2 regions of the Glycocaulis abyssi genome follow, and region 1 is predicted to be linked to the other one. Evidence: predicted binding sites of a transcription regulator. Region 1 holds the regulator's gene; the other holds the start of a gene.
What was found. The regulator LexA, encoded in region 1, represses DNA repair genes until DNA is damaged. The targets are predictions, from matches to a motif close to ATGTTCCNCTTGTGTTCC.
Positions count from the first base shown of each region.

Region 2: the regulator LexA is predicted to act here: its motif matches at 1,696-1,713, upstream of recA (recombinase RecA).

Region 1 is NZ_CP163421.1:724,736-731,954, reverse strand. It holds gene AB6B38_RS03650 (aminodeoxychorismate/anthranilate synthase component II) at 1-313, shown strand, start outside; gene trpD (anthranilate phosphoribosyltransferase) at 310-1,326, shown strand; gene trpC (indole-3-glycerol phosphate synthase TrpC) at 1,339-2,133, shown strand; gene lexA (transcriptional repressor LexA) at 2,232-2,903, shown strand; gene AB6B38_RS03630 (ComEC/Rec2 family competence protein) at 2,934-5,024, opposite strand; gene gltX (glutamate--tRNA ligase) at 5,190-6,593, shown strand; gene gltA (citrate synthase) at 6,626-7,219, shown strand, end outside.
Region 2 is NZ_CP163421.1:1,388,644-1,395,862, forward strand. It holds gene alaS (alanine--tRNA ligase) at 1-413, opposite strand, end outside; gene recA (recombinase RecA) at 527-1,615, opposite strand; gene AB6B38_RS06755 (response regulator) at 1,748-4,330, opposite strand; gene AB6B38_RS06760 (VOC family protein) at 4,533-4,967, shown strand; gene flhB (flagellar biosynthesis protein FlhB) at 4,964-6,031, opposite strand; gene fliR (flagellar biosynthetic protein FliR) at 6,039-6,797, opposite strand; gene fliQ (flagellar biosynthesis protein FliQ) at 6,805-7,068, opposite strand; gene AB6B38_RS06780 (aspartate decarboxylase) at 7,153-7,219, opposite strand, start outside.

The DNA of each region.
Region 1 (7,219 bases):
GGTGGTGCAGGCGCGCGAGATCATGCACGGCAAGACCAGCCCGATCACGCATGACGCTACGGGCGTGTTTGCCGGCCTGCCTTCGCCCTTCGCCGCAACGCGCTACCACTCACTGGCCGTCGAGCTGCCGCAAACCAGCGACATGATCGTCAATGCCCGCACGGCTGACGGCGAGATCATGGGGCTGCGTCACCGCTCCCGGCCCGTGCATGGCGTCCAGTTCCACCCTGAATCCATCGCCTCCGAACACGGCCACACCCTGTTGAAGAACTTTCTGGGCGAAATCCCGCGCCGGACAGGCAAAGCCGCATGAGCCAGATGCGCCCGGCCATATCCGCCCTGGCGGGCGGGAATCTGCCATCCACGCACGCGCTGGAGGCGGCCTTTGACGCGCTGATGGACGGGGAGGCTGATCCGGCGGAGATTGGCGGCTTCCTGATTGGTCTGGCCGCCATTGGCGAGAATCCGGGCGTTCTGGCAACCGGCGCACGCGCCATGCGCGCGCGCATGCGCTCCATCACCGCGCCTGCTGATGCCATCGACACGTGCGGAACTGGCGGCGACGCACGGGGAACCTGGAATATCTCCACCGCCGCCGCACTGGTCGCCGCCAGCGCCGGAGCGGTTGTCGCAAAGCACGGTAACAAGGCCGCATCATCAAAGTCGGGCTCGGCAGAAGTGCTGGAATCGTCCGGCGTCAATCTGATGGCCTCACCAGAGCAGACCGAACGCGCGCTGAAAGAGGCTGGCGTCGCCTTCCTGTTCGCGCAGGCCCATCACGGCGCGGTGCGCCACGTGGCCCCGGCACGCAAGACGCTGGGCGTGCGCACCGTGTTCAACCTGCTGGGTCCGCTATCCAATCCGGCCGGCACGCGCCGCCAGCTGCTGGGCGTGTTCGACCGGCGCTGGCTGGTGCCGATGGCGCAGGCTTTGCGCGATCTGGGCGCCGAACGGGCCTGGATCGTCCATGGCGAAGACGGCCTCGACGAGATCACCACCACCGGCGCGACCCATATTGCGAGTCTGGAGGCTGATGGCAGCGTGCGCGAGTTTACCGTCACGCCTGAAGATGCAGGATTGCCCCGCGCGAGCCTCGATGATCTCAAGGGCGGGGAACCGGCCGAGAATGCCGCAGCCCTGCACCGCCTGCTACAAGGCGAAAAGGGGCCTTACCGCGATATCGTGCTGTTCAATGCCAGCGCCGCGCTGGTGCTTGCCGGAAAGGCAGAGGGCCTCAAAGACGGGGTGGCACTGGCAGCCGCCGCCATCGACGATGGCCGCGCCGCCGCCACGCTGGAAAAGCTCGTCCAGATTACCAACACCTGAGGAATGCCGCCCATGACTGACACGCTGGAGCGCATCGGCGTCTACAAGCGCGCTGACACCGCGCGCCGCAAGGCGGCCCTGAGCTATGCGCAGATATCGGAAAAGGCCCAGGCTGCGCCGCCAGTGCGCGGCTTTCTTGATAACCTGCAATCCCGGCAAGCCGCAGATGGGCTGGCCCTGATCGCGGAGATCAAGAAGGCAAGCCCCTCACGCGGCCTGATCCGCGCTGATTTCAACCCGCCAGCCCTTGCCCGCGCCTATGAGGCGGGCGGCGCGGCCTGCCTCTCCATCCTCACCGATACCGAAAGCTTTCAGGGAGCCGACCACCATCTTGTAGAGGCGCGCGCGGCCGTGTCCCTGCCCGTATTGCGCAAGGACTTCCTCTACGATCCGTGGCAGGTGGCAGAATCGCGCGCGCTGGGGGCTGACTGCATTCTCGTCATCATGGCGGCCGTGGACGACGCCCTTGCCGCCGATCTGGTGGCGGAGGCCGCGCACTGGAATATGGATGCCCTTATCGAGGTGCATGACCGCGCAGAGCTGGAGCGGGCGCTCGCCCTGCCCTCGCCGCTGATCGGCATCAATAACCGCAATCTGCGCACGTTCGACGTGACGCTGGCCACATTCGAGGCGCTGAGCGCCTCGGTGCCGGATGACCGCTTCCTGGTCGCCGAAAGCGGGATTTTCAACGCCGATGACGCTGAGCGCGTGCGCCGGTCCGGCGCAAAAGCCCTGCTGGTCGGTGAAAGCCTGATGCGCCAGGCCGATGTTGCCGCAGCGGTGAAAACGCTGATGAACTTCGCGTGAGAGCGGGCACAACCCTTGACGGGCGAGCGGAACAGGCGTAGAACAAACCGTGGCCTTTCTGGCTTTGTTCCTTTGTTGACTGGAGATCAGACCCCCTCATGCTGACCCGCAAACAACACGAGCTTCTGCTCTTCATTCACAAGCGCCTGTCCGAGGATGGCGTTTCTCCTTCTTTTGACGAGATGAAAGAGGCTTTGCAGCTGGCGTCGAAATCCGGTGTGCACCGTCTGGTCAGCGCGCTGGAGGAGCGCGGCTTCATTCGCCGTCTTGCCCACCGCGCCCGCGCGCTCGAAGTGCTCAAACTCCCCGATGCCTCAGCGCCGCGCGTCAATCCGGCCAGCAATGTGGTCAGCGGCAATTTCGCGCGCCGGGAAATGGAAACAGATTCGGTTGATGTACCGCTGCTGGGCAGAATCGCAGCCGGCGTACCGATCGAGGCGATCCAGCACGAAACCGACCGGTTTGGCGTTCCCTCCCAGATGGTGTCTTCGGGCGAGCATTTCGCGCTGGAGGTCGAAGGCGATTCCATGATCGAAGCAGGCATTCTCGACGGTGATTTTGTCATCATCCGCCGCGGTGATACCGCCAATAATGGCGAGATTGTCGTGGCACTCGTGGATAATGAGGAAGCTACGCTGAAACGCATCCGCCGCAAGGGCGGGTCGATTGCTCTTGAAGCCGCCAACCCGGCCTATGAAACCCGCATTTTCGGGCCGGACCGGGTACAGGTTCAGGGCCGCCTGGTCGGGCTGATCCGCCGCTATCACTGACCCTTTGGAGCCGAGGGCGGGAAAAGGCAGCTAGCTCTCCCGCTCGCGTCCCCAGACGCGGGCTGCGCTGCCATCATTGGCACCGCGAAGGCGGATGATGCGCCCGTCACGGACCCAGAATTCGGCGCTGCCCAACTCTGCGCGGGCCGCATCGTCCAGAACCGGCACCGCGCAACGGCGCTTCTGCCAGGCGCTTACCGTGCCGCGCGCGACCACCAGGTCTGCGCGTACGCAGTCTTCCTCCAGCGAGGCGGGATGCTCGCTGACCGCTACACGCAGCCCCTCGGCCGTGACGACAAGACAGCCCAGCGGATCGCACGCATAATCGCCGCGCGGCGCGGTGCTGAGCCCGGTTCCGGCACGCTGCAACAGTACGCCTGCCTCAAACCGGCCACGGCGGCGGTCACTGACCTGCCAGTCCAGACGCTCGCCGGTTTCACTCGAAATGCTTCTCGAAACCAGAACGCCAGACGAGGTAATCATCATGTCCGGCGGGGCCTGCAACGCCCATAGGGACAATGCCCCGGCAGCAAACGGAATTCCGGCCACCCGCACCAGCCCGCGCCCCAGCGTGGCCAGTGCAAACCCGGTCGCGTAGAGACCTAGCACGATCCCGCCCGGTGCCAGCGCAGGCAAGGCGGCGCCGGGCAGCGATGACGTCCATGTCGCGATGGCCAGCACGATATCCATGCCCATAGCGCTTATCATCAACGGCAAGCCTTCCAGCCCGAATGGGGCCAAGAGCAGCCCCACGACGCCGGCCGGCATCACCCAGAAGCTGAATACCGGCATGGCGACAAGGTTTGCGCCAAACCCATAGGCGGCCATGCGCTGGAAATGGAAGGCGGCAAACAGCCCGGTTGCGCTGCCCGCCACAAGGCTGGTCACGGCGAGCCCTGTAAACGCCGCCTGTACGCGCGCAAACCAGCCATAATCGGCCATGTCGCGGGTGATCCGCCACCTCTGCCAGGCTTCGTAGACGGCGATCAGGGCGGCGGTGGCAGCAAAGCTCATCTGGAAACCCGGCTCGATCACGCTTTCCGGGTTGAACGCGATGATGATGAGTGCGGCCAGTGCAAGCGACTGAAACGACACCGCTCTGCGGCCTATCAGTATCGCCGTGAACATGACCGCAGCCATGACGAAGGCGCGCTGGGTGGAGATAGCGCCGCCCGACAGCAGCAGATAGCCAAGGGCGGCGAGAAGCGCGATCAGCGCTGCGGGCTTTCGCGGATCGTGCGCACGGGCGAAGGGTTCAATCGAGGCGATGAGCCAGCGCACAGCGAAGTAAATACCGCCGGCCAGCAGCGCCATGTGCATGCCTGATATGGCCAGCAGATGACCAAGACCGGACAGCCGCAACGCCTCGGCATGGGCCTCGGTGACGCCTGAGCGCTCCCCGGTCAGCAGCGCGGCGATGACCGGTCCTGAGTTTGGCCCGGCTGCATCGGAAATGCGCTGCGCCAGCCGCCATCGCCACGCCAGAAACGCCCGCTGGCTCTCGGCTCCGGCAATGTCTTCCGGCTGGGGCTGGGAGATGGAAAATCCTGAGAGCGCAACCCGCTGGTACCAGGCCGCCCGCGCACCGTCATAGCCGCCCGCCGCCGCAGGTCCGCGCGGAGGCGACAGGACAGCGCTGACGCGAATGCCATCGCCGGGGGTCAGGGTTTCGGTATTGATCCGCAGGCGCACCCGGTAAGGCGCCGTATCGGCGCGCTGGAGGCTGTCGACACGCAGCAGCACGCGCCCCGAACGCCCCCGGCGCTCAATGCGCTCCACCCAGCCCGTCACGGTGCGGGCGCGGTCGCTGATCTCGATATGGGGCGGGGCAAGGGACAGCGTCCGGCTGTGAACATGGGCATGGCCCGCCAGCGCGCACGCACTCAGCACCACCGCCGCCAGCAGAGCGGGCCGCGCCGTCAGCAACAGACCGGCGGCAAGGCAGATCAGGGCGGACAGCCAGAATACAGGGATCAGCGCCGCATCGGGCTCAATAGGGACGGAGAGATAGACCGCCGCACCCAGCCCTGCAGCAAGCGGCACCCACAAGATCAGATCGGCCGGACGGACGGCCCTTGACGGCAATACAGGTTGCAAAAGACGGCTCAGTGCCGCGGCCATGCCGCCCGACGCCGGGCTGCATTCCCGCCTGATTGACGCCCGTACCGCGTGGATGTAGCGGCGCATGCAGCCACCCTGTGTTGTCACTTCAGCGGTGAGACTATCTCTTTACGTGCCTAACATGCTAATCATCCCGCTCCTTCGCAGCGCAGCAACATCTCGCACGTGCAAAACAGACAAGACATCATCACGCGCTTTGCGCCCTCGCCCACCGGCTTCCTCCATATCGGAGGGGCGCGTACCGCCTTGTTCAACTATCTTTTTGCGCGCCAGGCGGGTGGTCAATTCAAGCTGCGAATTGAAGATACCGACCGCGAGCGCTCCACCACACAAGCCGTGGATGCGATTCTGGCCGGCATGAGCTGGCTGGGCCTGGAATGGGATGGCGATGCCGTGTCCCAGCATGCGCGCGCCGACCGGCACCGCGAAGTGGCCGAAGAGCTGGTCGTGCAAGGAAAGGCATTCCGCTGCTATTGCACGCACGAAGAAGTGGAAAAGCTGCGTGAAGAAGCCTTTGCTGAAGGCCGCGCCCTGCGCTCTCCCTGGCGCGATGGCGGCACGCCGCCCGATGATCGCCGGTTTACGGTCCGCTTTCGCGCGCCGGACAGCGATGTCACGCTGAATGACGCCGTTCAGGGCGAAGTGCGCTGGGCCTCCAAGGAGTTTGACGACCTCATCCTGCTGCGTGCCGATGGCAACCCGACCTATAATCTCGCCGTGGTGGTCGATGACCATGATATGGGCGTGACCCACATCATCCGCGGTGACGATCATCTGGTGAATGGCGGGCGCCAGGCCCAGCTTTACGACGCGCTGGGCTGGGATCGGCCGATCTTTGCCCATATCCCGCTCATTCACGGGCCTGATGGCAAGAAACTGTCCAAGCGCCATGGCGCGCTGGGCGCGGAAGCCTATCGCGATATGGGCTATCTGCCGGAGGGCTTGCGCAATTATCTGGCACGGCTTGGCTGGAGCCATGGCGACCAGGAATTGTTCAGCGATGCGGAACTGATCGCCGCCTTCTCGCTTGAAGGGCTGAACAAGGCCCCTGCCCGGCTCGATTTCGACAAGATGGCGTTTGTGAACCACCATCATATCCGCCAGGCCGACAATACGCGGCTTCTGGCGCTGCTGATGGAACGCCTGGAGGGTCAGGACGGGCTGGTCAGCGGCGCGGTGGCGAACGCCCGGTTAACGCCTGCGATGGATATGCTGAAAGAGCGTTCAAAAACACTCGCCGAAATGGAATCGCAAGCCTATTTTCTCCTCCGCGAACGCCCGTTCAGCCTTGATGATGCGGCGCGCAAGCACCTGTCTCCCGATGCACTCGCGCGGCTTTCCCGCCTGCGCGGTGTGCTCGCCGCACATAATGACTGGAACAGCGAATCCCTGGGCACCGTGCTCAAGGCATTTGCAGAATCCGAAGGCGTTGGCTTTGGCAAGATTGGCCAGCCTTTGCGCGCCGTACTGACCGGAGGCGCCCCGGCGCCCGATATGAGCCTGGTGCTGGGATTGCTGGGCCGCGATGAAACACTTGCCAGGCTGGACGATCACGCCCGCCTGGACTGAACAGACCTGAATTACGTGAAGGGATTGGACCGATGAAGAACAAGACCGACAAAACGGGCTCCGCCCAGCTGACCATTAACGGGAAAACGATCGAGCTGCCGGTTCTGGCTGGCTCCGTAGGCCCCGATGTCATCGATATCCGCACGCTCTACCGCGATGCGGGCGTGTTCACCTACGATCCGGGCTTCACCTCCACAGCCAGCTGTGAAAGCCAGATCACCTATATTGACGGCGATGAAGGCGTGCTGCTCTATCGCGGCTATCCCATTGACCAGCTGGCGGAAAACTCCTCCTTCATCGAGGTGTCCTACCTGCTGCTGCACGGCGAGCTGCCCTCGGCCAAAGAGCTGGAGACGTTTGACTGGACGATCCGCCGGCACACCATGCTGCACGACCAGTTCGACCAGTTCTTCCGCGGCTATCGGCGCGATGCGCACCCGATGGCGGTGATGGTCGGCACGGTCGGCGCGCTGGCCGCCTTCTACCACGACTCCACCGACATCAATGATCCCAAGGCGCGCACCATTGCCAGCCACCGCATGATCGCAAAAATGCCGACGATTGCGGCGCGGGCGTTCAAATACTCGGTCGGCCAGCCCTTCATCAGCCCGCGCAACGAGCTGGAC
Region 2 (7,219 bases), 660 kb from region 1:
GCTGCCGCATCATCATCATCGGCATAAACCGTGACCAGCAGCCTGTCCTTGGGCAGGGCAAAATCCTTCGTCACCAGCGTCCAGGCATGGTGGATCGCCTCTTCCTTGAAATAGTCGCCGAAGGAGAAATTCCCCAGCATTTCAAAGAAGGTGTGGTGGCGTGCCGTATAGCCGACATTATCTAGGTCATTATGCTTGCCGCCCGCACGGACGCATTTCTGCGAGGAGACCGCACGCGGATTGGCCCGCTTCTCAGCGCCCGTGAACACGTTCTTGAACTGGACCATGCCCGCATTGGTGAAAAGCAGGGTCGGGTCATCTTTCGGCACGAGCGGGCTGGAGGCCACCACTTCGTGGTCGTTCCCTTCGAAATAGCCAAGGAACTGGGCACGTATGTCGCGCAAGCGCGTCATGGCGGTCTCCGCTTATCTGAAAATATCACTTTCCGTTGCGCACATATACGAACGGGCGCCCGGCTTAGCCAAGCGCCCGCTGCAATGCAATGCGTCCAGGACTGCTGTGAAACCTATCCGGCCGCCTCCGCCGCATCGTCCAGATCGTCATCCTCGCCCGGACCGACGAGCATTTCCTCGGCGATAAGGCCCGCATTGGCGCGGATCTGGTTCTCGATCTTTTCGGATATCTCGGGATTATCGAGCAGGAATTTGCGGGCATTCTCACGGCCCTGACCGATCCGCTCGGAGTCGTGCGAGTACCATGAACCCGACTTCTCGATGATCCCGGCTTTCACGCCCAGATCAATCACCTCGCCCATGCGCGAAATGCCTTCACCATAGAGGATGTCGAACTCCACCTCGCGGAAGGGCGGTGCCACCTTGTTCTTGACCACTTTCACGCGCGTCTGGTTACCGATCACCTCGTCGCGATCCTTGATGGCGCCGATCCGGCGGATATCGAGACGGACCGAGGAGTAGAATTTCAGGGCATTGCCGCCGGTCGTCGTTTCCGGGTTGCCGAACATCACACCGATCTTCATGCGGATCTGGTTGATGAAGATGACGAGGCAATTGGACTTCGAGATAGACCCTGTCAGCTTGCGCAGCGCCTGACTCATCAGACGCGCCTGCAGGCCCGGCAGGCTGTCACCCATATCGCCTTCCAGCTCGGCACGCGGCGTGAGGGCAGCAACGGAGTCGATCACAAGCACATCAATGGCACCGGAGCGCACCAGCGTGTCGGTGATTTCCAGTGACTGCTCTCCGGTATCGGGCTGGGAGACCAGAAGCTCGCCCACGTCCACGCCAAGCTTGCGGGCATAGACCGGGTCCAGCGCATGTTCCGCGTCAACGAACGCACACACGCCGCCACGCTTTTGTGCCTCGGCAATGCAGTGCAGCGCCAGCGTGGTTTTGCCGGAGCTCTCCGGCCCGTAAATCTCCACGATACGCCCCTTGGGCAGGCCGCCCACACCCAACGCGATGTCCAGCCCCAGCGAGCCGGTGGATACCGCCTCGATATTCTGGTTCGGGCGGGCGCCGAGCTTCATCACGGAGCCCTTGCCGAACTGCCGGTCGATCTGCGTGAGTGCGGCTTCAAGAGCCTTGGACTTGTCCATATCGGTGTCTTTCACCAGTCGGATTGCGGAAGATGCCATCGGTTCGGTTCCCTTATTTCACGCATCGCCCGGATCGGCAATTGCGCTGCGTTGGGGGAATCTGTACCGGATTTGTTCACGGAACACAAGAGGAACATTTTGGCGGCCCAGTGCGGCCGCCGGTTATCCTGTTTAACGCCCCAGCTCGTCCTTCACCCTCTGGGCCAGCGCCTCGAGGCTGAAGGGCTTGGGCAGGAAGGATATATCGAGATCGGCCGAGAGCGTATGGGAGAAATGTTCTTCGGCATAGCCGGAGATGAAGATCACCCGGGCATTGCCGAGATGGTCCGCAGCGGCCTTGAGAAGTCCGGGGCCATCAAGCCCCGGCATCACGACATCAGATATGATCAGGTCGAATTCGCCCGGACGCTCTTCGAGAATTTCCAGCGCTTCCTCGCCATCCTCGGCCTGTTCCACCTCGTAGCCACGCTTTTTCAGGGTCGCAGCGGTGATGGTGCGTACCGGCGCTTCATCCTCAACCAGCAGGATGCGCCCGCGTCCGGCGAGGTCAGCAGGCTTGCGCTGAACCGGCACTTCGGCCTTGCGGGCCTCGGTCTTGGCAATTTCCTCGGCATCTGGCGTGTGGCCGGGCAGGTAGATCGAGAATGTGGTGCCCGCCCCCTGCTTTGACCGCGCGAACAGGAAACCGCCAGATTGCTTTACGATGCCATACACGGTGGCGAGGCCAAGCCCTGTGCCCTTGCCCGGCTCCTTCGTCGTGAAGAATGGCTCGAATATCTTGGCCAGCGTATCCTCATCCATGCCCGAACCTTCGTCGGTAACGTGGATTGCGGCCCAGGGGCCCTCCTTGGCGTCGGGTGCCCCGGCGGACCGGACCGCCGCGGCATCCACCGCCTCGGTAGATATGGTCAGCGTGCCCCGGCCTTTGGAGGCCATCGCATCGCGCGCATTGGTGGCAAGGTTCATCAGCGCGTTTGCCAGCTCGTCCTTGTCGATGCGCACCAGCGGCACGTCGCGGCCGTGGCGCACTTCCACGCGCATCCATTCTTCCACGCTCTGGCGCACCAGATGCACGGTGTCTGCCAGCGTTTCGGTCAGGTCCACCGTTTCGACGCGCAGGGTCTGCTTGCGGGCGAAGGCAAGCAAGTGCTTGATGCGCCCGGCAGCCTGCGCGACCACCCCATTAATGTTCTGAAGATCAGGATAGGTCGGGTCGCCGACCGGATGGCGCAGCAGGAGGTTGTCGGTATTGAGCCGGATCGCGGTCAGGAAATTGTTGAAATCGTGCGCGACGCGCGCCACCAGCTCGCCAACGGCTTTCAGCTTCTGCGCCTGTGCATACTGGCCTTCCAGCTCGCGCAGCGCGGTAATGTCCACCACATAGGCGGCCCGCTTGCCGGAGCGCGCAGGCGACAGGAAGAGGTGCACATCGCGCACGCCGCCTGAAGATTTCAGCTTGAGGGCCACCGGCTCGCTCCGCCCGGACATGGCGGTGGCAAAGGCGGCATCGGCGCTGTCGCCATGGCTCCAGTCGAACAGGGCTTCAAACGCCACGCCCGGCAGGGCCGCCCCGCCCGACAGCTGAACCAGCGCCGGATTGGCATCCTCGATGATCGAGCTGGTGGGGTCTGCCCCGTCCAGGCGGGCCACGCCGAATGGCGCGCTGGCAAACATGTCGTCGAACGTGCGGCCTGTACGCCCGCCCGTGTGCTGGGCGATCATCTGGGCGACGCCAGGCGGCGTGCCCGCAGCCGTCAGCCCGTAAACCACGGCGCGCGCCCGCGCAGGCCGCCCCTCATCCCATTCGACCGCCAGCGTGATCGGGCTTTCAACACCCTCCCGGGCGAGAAGGCGCGCATCAAGGCGCACCACGCCCTTCTCGCTACGGGTCTTCAGGAAGCCCTTGGCCATGTCACCGGCCAGGAAATCCTTCACCTTCAATGCCTGCCCTTCCGGCACGTCAAGCCAGGCGCGCAAGGTAGCATTTGCGGCCAGCACACGGCCCTCACCATCGGCCAGGAACAGTCCCACCGGCGCATGTTCGGCCCAGTCCGGCGTGCCGGCTTCAGCTTCCAGCGTGTCGCCCGCCCGCACTTCGGCAAACCGCCACAGGGCGCCGCCCTGGGGAACGGGGTCCACACATACGCTGTACACACCGCCCCCGGACTCGCCCAGCGCCGTAAGGGTTTCACGCGCCGCCTCGCCTGATGCGGCTGCGCGTGACAGACGATAGAGCGCCCCGCCCGAACTGCCCGGCCAGAGACGGTCCGGCGCCGGCAGGGCAATGCCCGCCGTCAGCGGCATCACCGTCTTTGCCAGCTTGCGGTAGGCACCATTCGCCCAGACCGCGCGGCCGCGCGCATCGGTGATGAGTATCGGCTCGCCCGCCGCGTCAATGGCGGCGCTGACCAGCGCGTCGGCTTTGGGTCTCACTGCCGGTTCGATGCGAAGCGAACGCGCAGCGCTCTCTCCGGCAGCCAGCGCAAACATCAGGATGAACGCCACAAAGGCTATGCCCGACAGCAGCACAAATCCGTGCCAGCCGGCCGTGGAGGCGGCTATCAGCGAGAAGCCCGCCGCACCCAGCGCCAGCAGGCCTGATATCCAGAACACCGTACGCGCCAGCAGCGTGATCCGGCTCTGACGCTCTTTGGGAAGCGACTGCTCACGCACCGAAACAGGCTCGCGCCGGGCTTTTTCGGCCTTCGGATTTGCCTTGGCGGCCTTGTCGGTACGGGCGGGGGCGTCAGTCATCACGGCACTCCGTGCGGGGAAAAGCGATTCGGCCTCTGGTTTGACCGATTCAGGTTAACCAGTTTTCCGCGCCCTGACGAAAACTTCTGCGGTAACGGGTGCGCTGCTTCCCGGATCCAGATTCGCTTGATCTCAACCTTGGTTGAGGTTGCACACAGATGATCCGCTTTATGCGCACTTCAGCAGAAACAAGGATCGCTCCATGAGTCCACTGCACCAGCTTTTACTGGCAGACCGCCGCCTGCCACCTGCCGCCCGTTCCAGCGAAGCCCGTGTGGAACATATCAATCTCACCGCCTCTGACCCCGAACGCACTAGCGCCATGCTGCAAGCGGTCTTTGGCTGGCGCGAACGCTGGCGCGGCCTCGAACCCGACGGCCGCATCGGCCTGCATGTCGGCGGGGAACACAGCTATGTCGCGCTCTACCCGCCACGCCCGCCGGCAAAGGCGGAGGTGTGGGCGAAAAGCCGGCCCCTCAATCATCTGGGCGTCGAGGTGCGCGACCTTGCCGCCGCCGAAAACCGGGTGAAGGCGCAGGGCCTCAAACCCTACGCACACGCCGATTACGAGCCCGGTCAGCGCTTCTATTTCGAGGACTGGGACGGGATCGAGTACGAGGTGGTGAGCTATGCCTAGCGCCGCTTTTTGAGCGAGAGCACATAGCCGATCACCTTGGCGACCGCCGCGAAGTGTTCCGGCGGGATGACCTCGTCAAGATCCACGCTGGCGTGCAGGGCGCGCGCCAGCGGCGGATCCTCCACGATAGGGACGCCATGCTCCTCGGCGATCTCGCGGATTTTCAGCGCCACCGCTTCCACACCCTTGGCCACGCAAACCGGCGCCGCCGTTATGCCCTGCTCGTATTTCAGCGCCACGGCATAGTGGGTCGGGTTTGTAATTACGACCGCAGCGTCCGGCACAGCGGCCATCATCCGCTTCCGGGCCCGCTCCTGACGTATCTGGCGCAGGCGCGCGCGCACCATGGGATCGCCCTCGGACTCCTTGAACTCGTCCCGGATCTCGCGCCGGCTCATCTTGTTGCGGTCATAGAATTGCTGGCGCTGGAAGATGTAATCGGCCAGCGCGATGATCGCGAACACAGCCAGCGCAGCCAACATGAGCTGGATGGCGATCTCGCGGAACAGGACCAGCAATTGCCCCGGCGCCACCGCTGGCAGGCCCGCCAGCAGAGACTGGCGCGGCCATAGGACGATGGTGATGGCGATAGCCACCAGTGTCATCTTGGCAAGGCCTTTCAGGAAGTTCACCCAGCCTTGCGGGCCGAGAATGCGCTTCACGCCCTCCACCGGGTTCAGCTTGCTGAGCTTGGGCTCAAGCTTCGATGTGGTGAAGATCAGCCCGTGCTGCACGAAATGGCCGGCCAGCGCCGCGGCAATGATTGCGCCAAAAGCCAGCCCCATGACCAGCAACACTTTCATCACCGCCGCCATGGTGAGTGTCAGCGCACCGGTATTGTCTAGCGACAATTCGTGGGGTTGCGACAGGAAGACCGACAGCTCGCGTGTCAGCCCCGCGCCCATGGACGGTCCGAATGCGGCCAGCACGCCAAGCCCTGCCGCCAGGATGAACCAGGCCGGGATTTCCTGAGATTTGGGGACATCACCTTTCTCGCGTGCCTTGTCCAGCTTTCGCTGGCTTGGCGGCTCGGTCTTTTCGCTCTTGTCTTCACCTTCTGCCATGTGACCCTCACATCAGCGTTGCGGTGAAGGCTTCAAAACGCTCCAGCCAGACCATGGCCATCGTGCCGAGCGCCAGCGCAAAGATCGTGAAACCGATCAGGATGTTGACCGGCATGGCGACGAAAAATATCTGCACTTGCGGCATCATTTTCGACAGTACGCCGAGCCCCAGATAGAAGATGAGCCCGAACAGGATTAACGGCGCCGCCAGCTGGATGCCGATATTGAAGGCGCTGATGAAGATATCCACGGCCCATTGCGCCGCATCGCCCCACATCGGCACCTGACCTGCCGGCATCACCATGTAGGAGCCCGCCGCCGCCTGCAGCAGCAGGTGATGCAGATTGGTCGTGAAGATCAGCACGATGAAAAGCAGGTTCAGGAAGGTGGCAGGCAGGGCGCCGGTCTGCCCCTGGGCCGGGTCGAACGCTTGCGCCATGGCAAGCCCGCTCTGATAGCCGATTACCTGGCCTGCCACCGATGCGGACGCCAGCAACATGCGCGCCACCCCGCCGATCATCAGCCCGATGACAACCTCGCCAGCAACGAAACCCGCCAGCCTGCCAAGCGTGTCTGGCTGCGCAGGCAGCATGGGCGCGACGACAGGGCCAATGGCAAAGGAAAACGCCAGCGCGAACGACAGCCTGATGCGGATGGGAATGCCAGGCTCGGCGAAACCCGGCAGCAGCATGAGGATCGCGCCCATGCGGGCGAACACCAGCGCGGCAGCAAAGACAATGGCGGGAAGATCGAAGCTGATGACCATGGCAGGGTCAGCCTGCCGCGATTCTGTCCGCGATATTGGTCATGAATGCGCCCAGTACAGCCCCCATCAGCGGCATGAAGACCACCAGCGCGAGAAAGATGGCGAATATTTTCGGCACGAAGACGAGCGTCATCTCCTGCACCTGTGTCAGCGCCTGGAAGAGCGCGATGATTATGCCAACCGCCAGCCCTACAAGCATGATCGGCGCAGCCATGGCGAGCATGGTCCAGATCGCCTCACGGCCGACATCAAGTACTTCCGCGCCCGTCATCCTGTCAGGCTCCTGCTGGCGTTTCTGCCCCTCTCCAGACGCCGTTGCGCCGGTTAAGAAAGGTTAAACGGACGTTTACATGATTCAGGCGTTATCGCGCCGCCAGCGCTCCATCGATCCCGAAATAGCAAACGTTTCCCGATACTTGGGC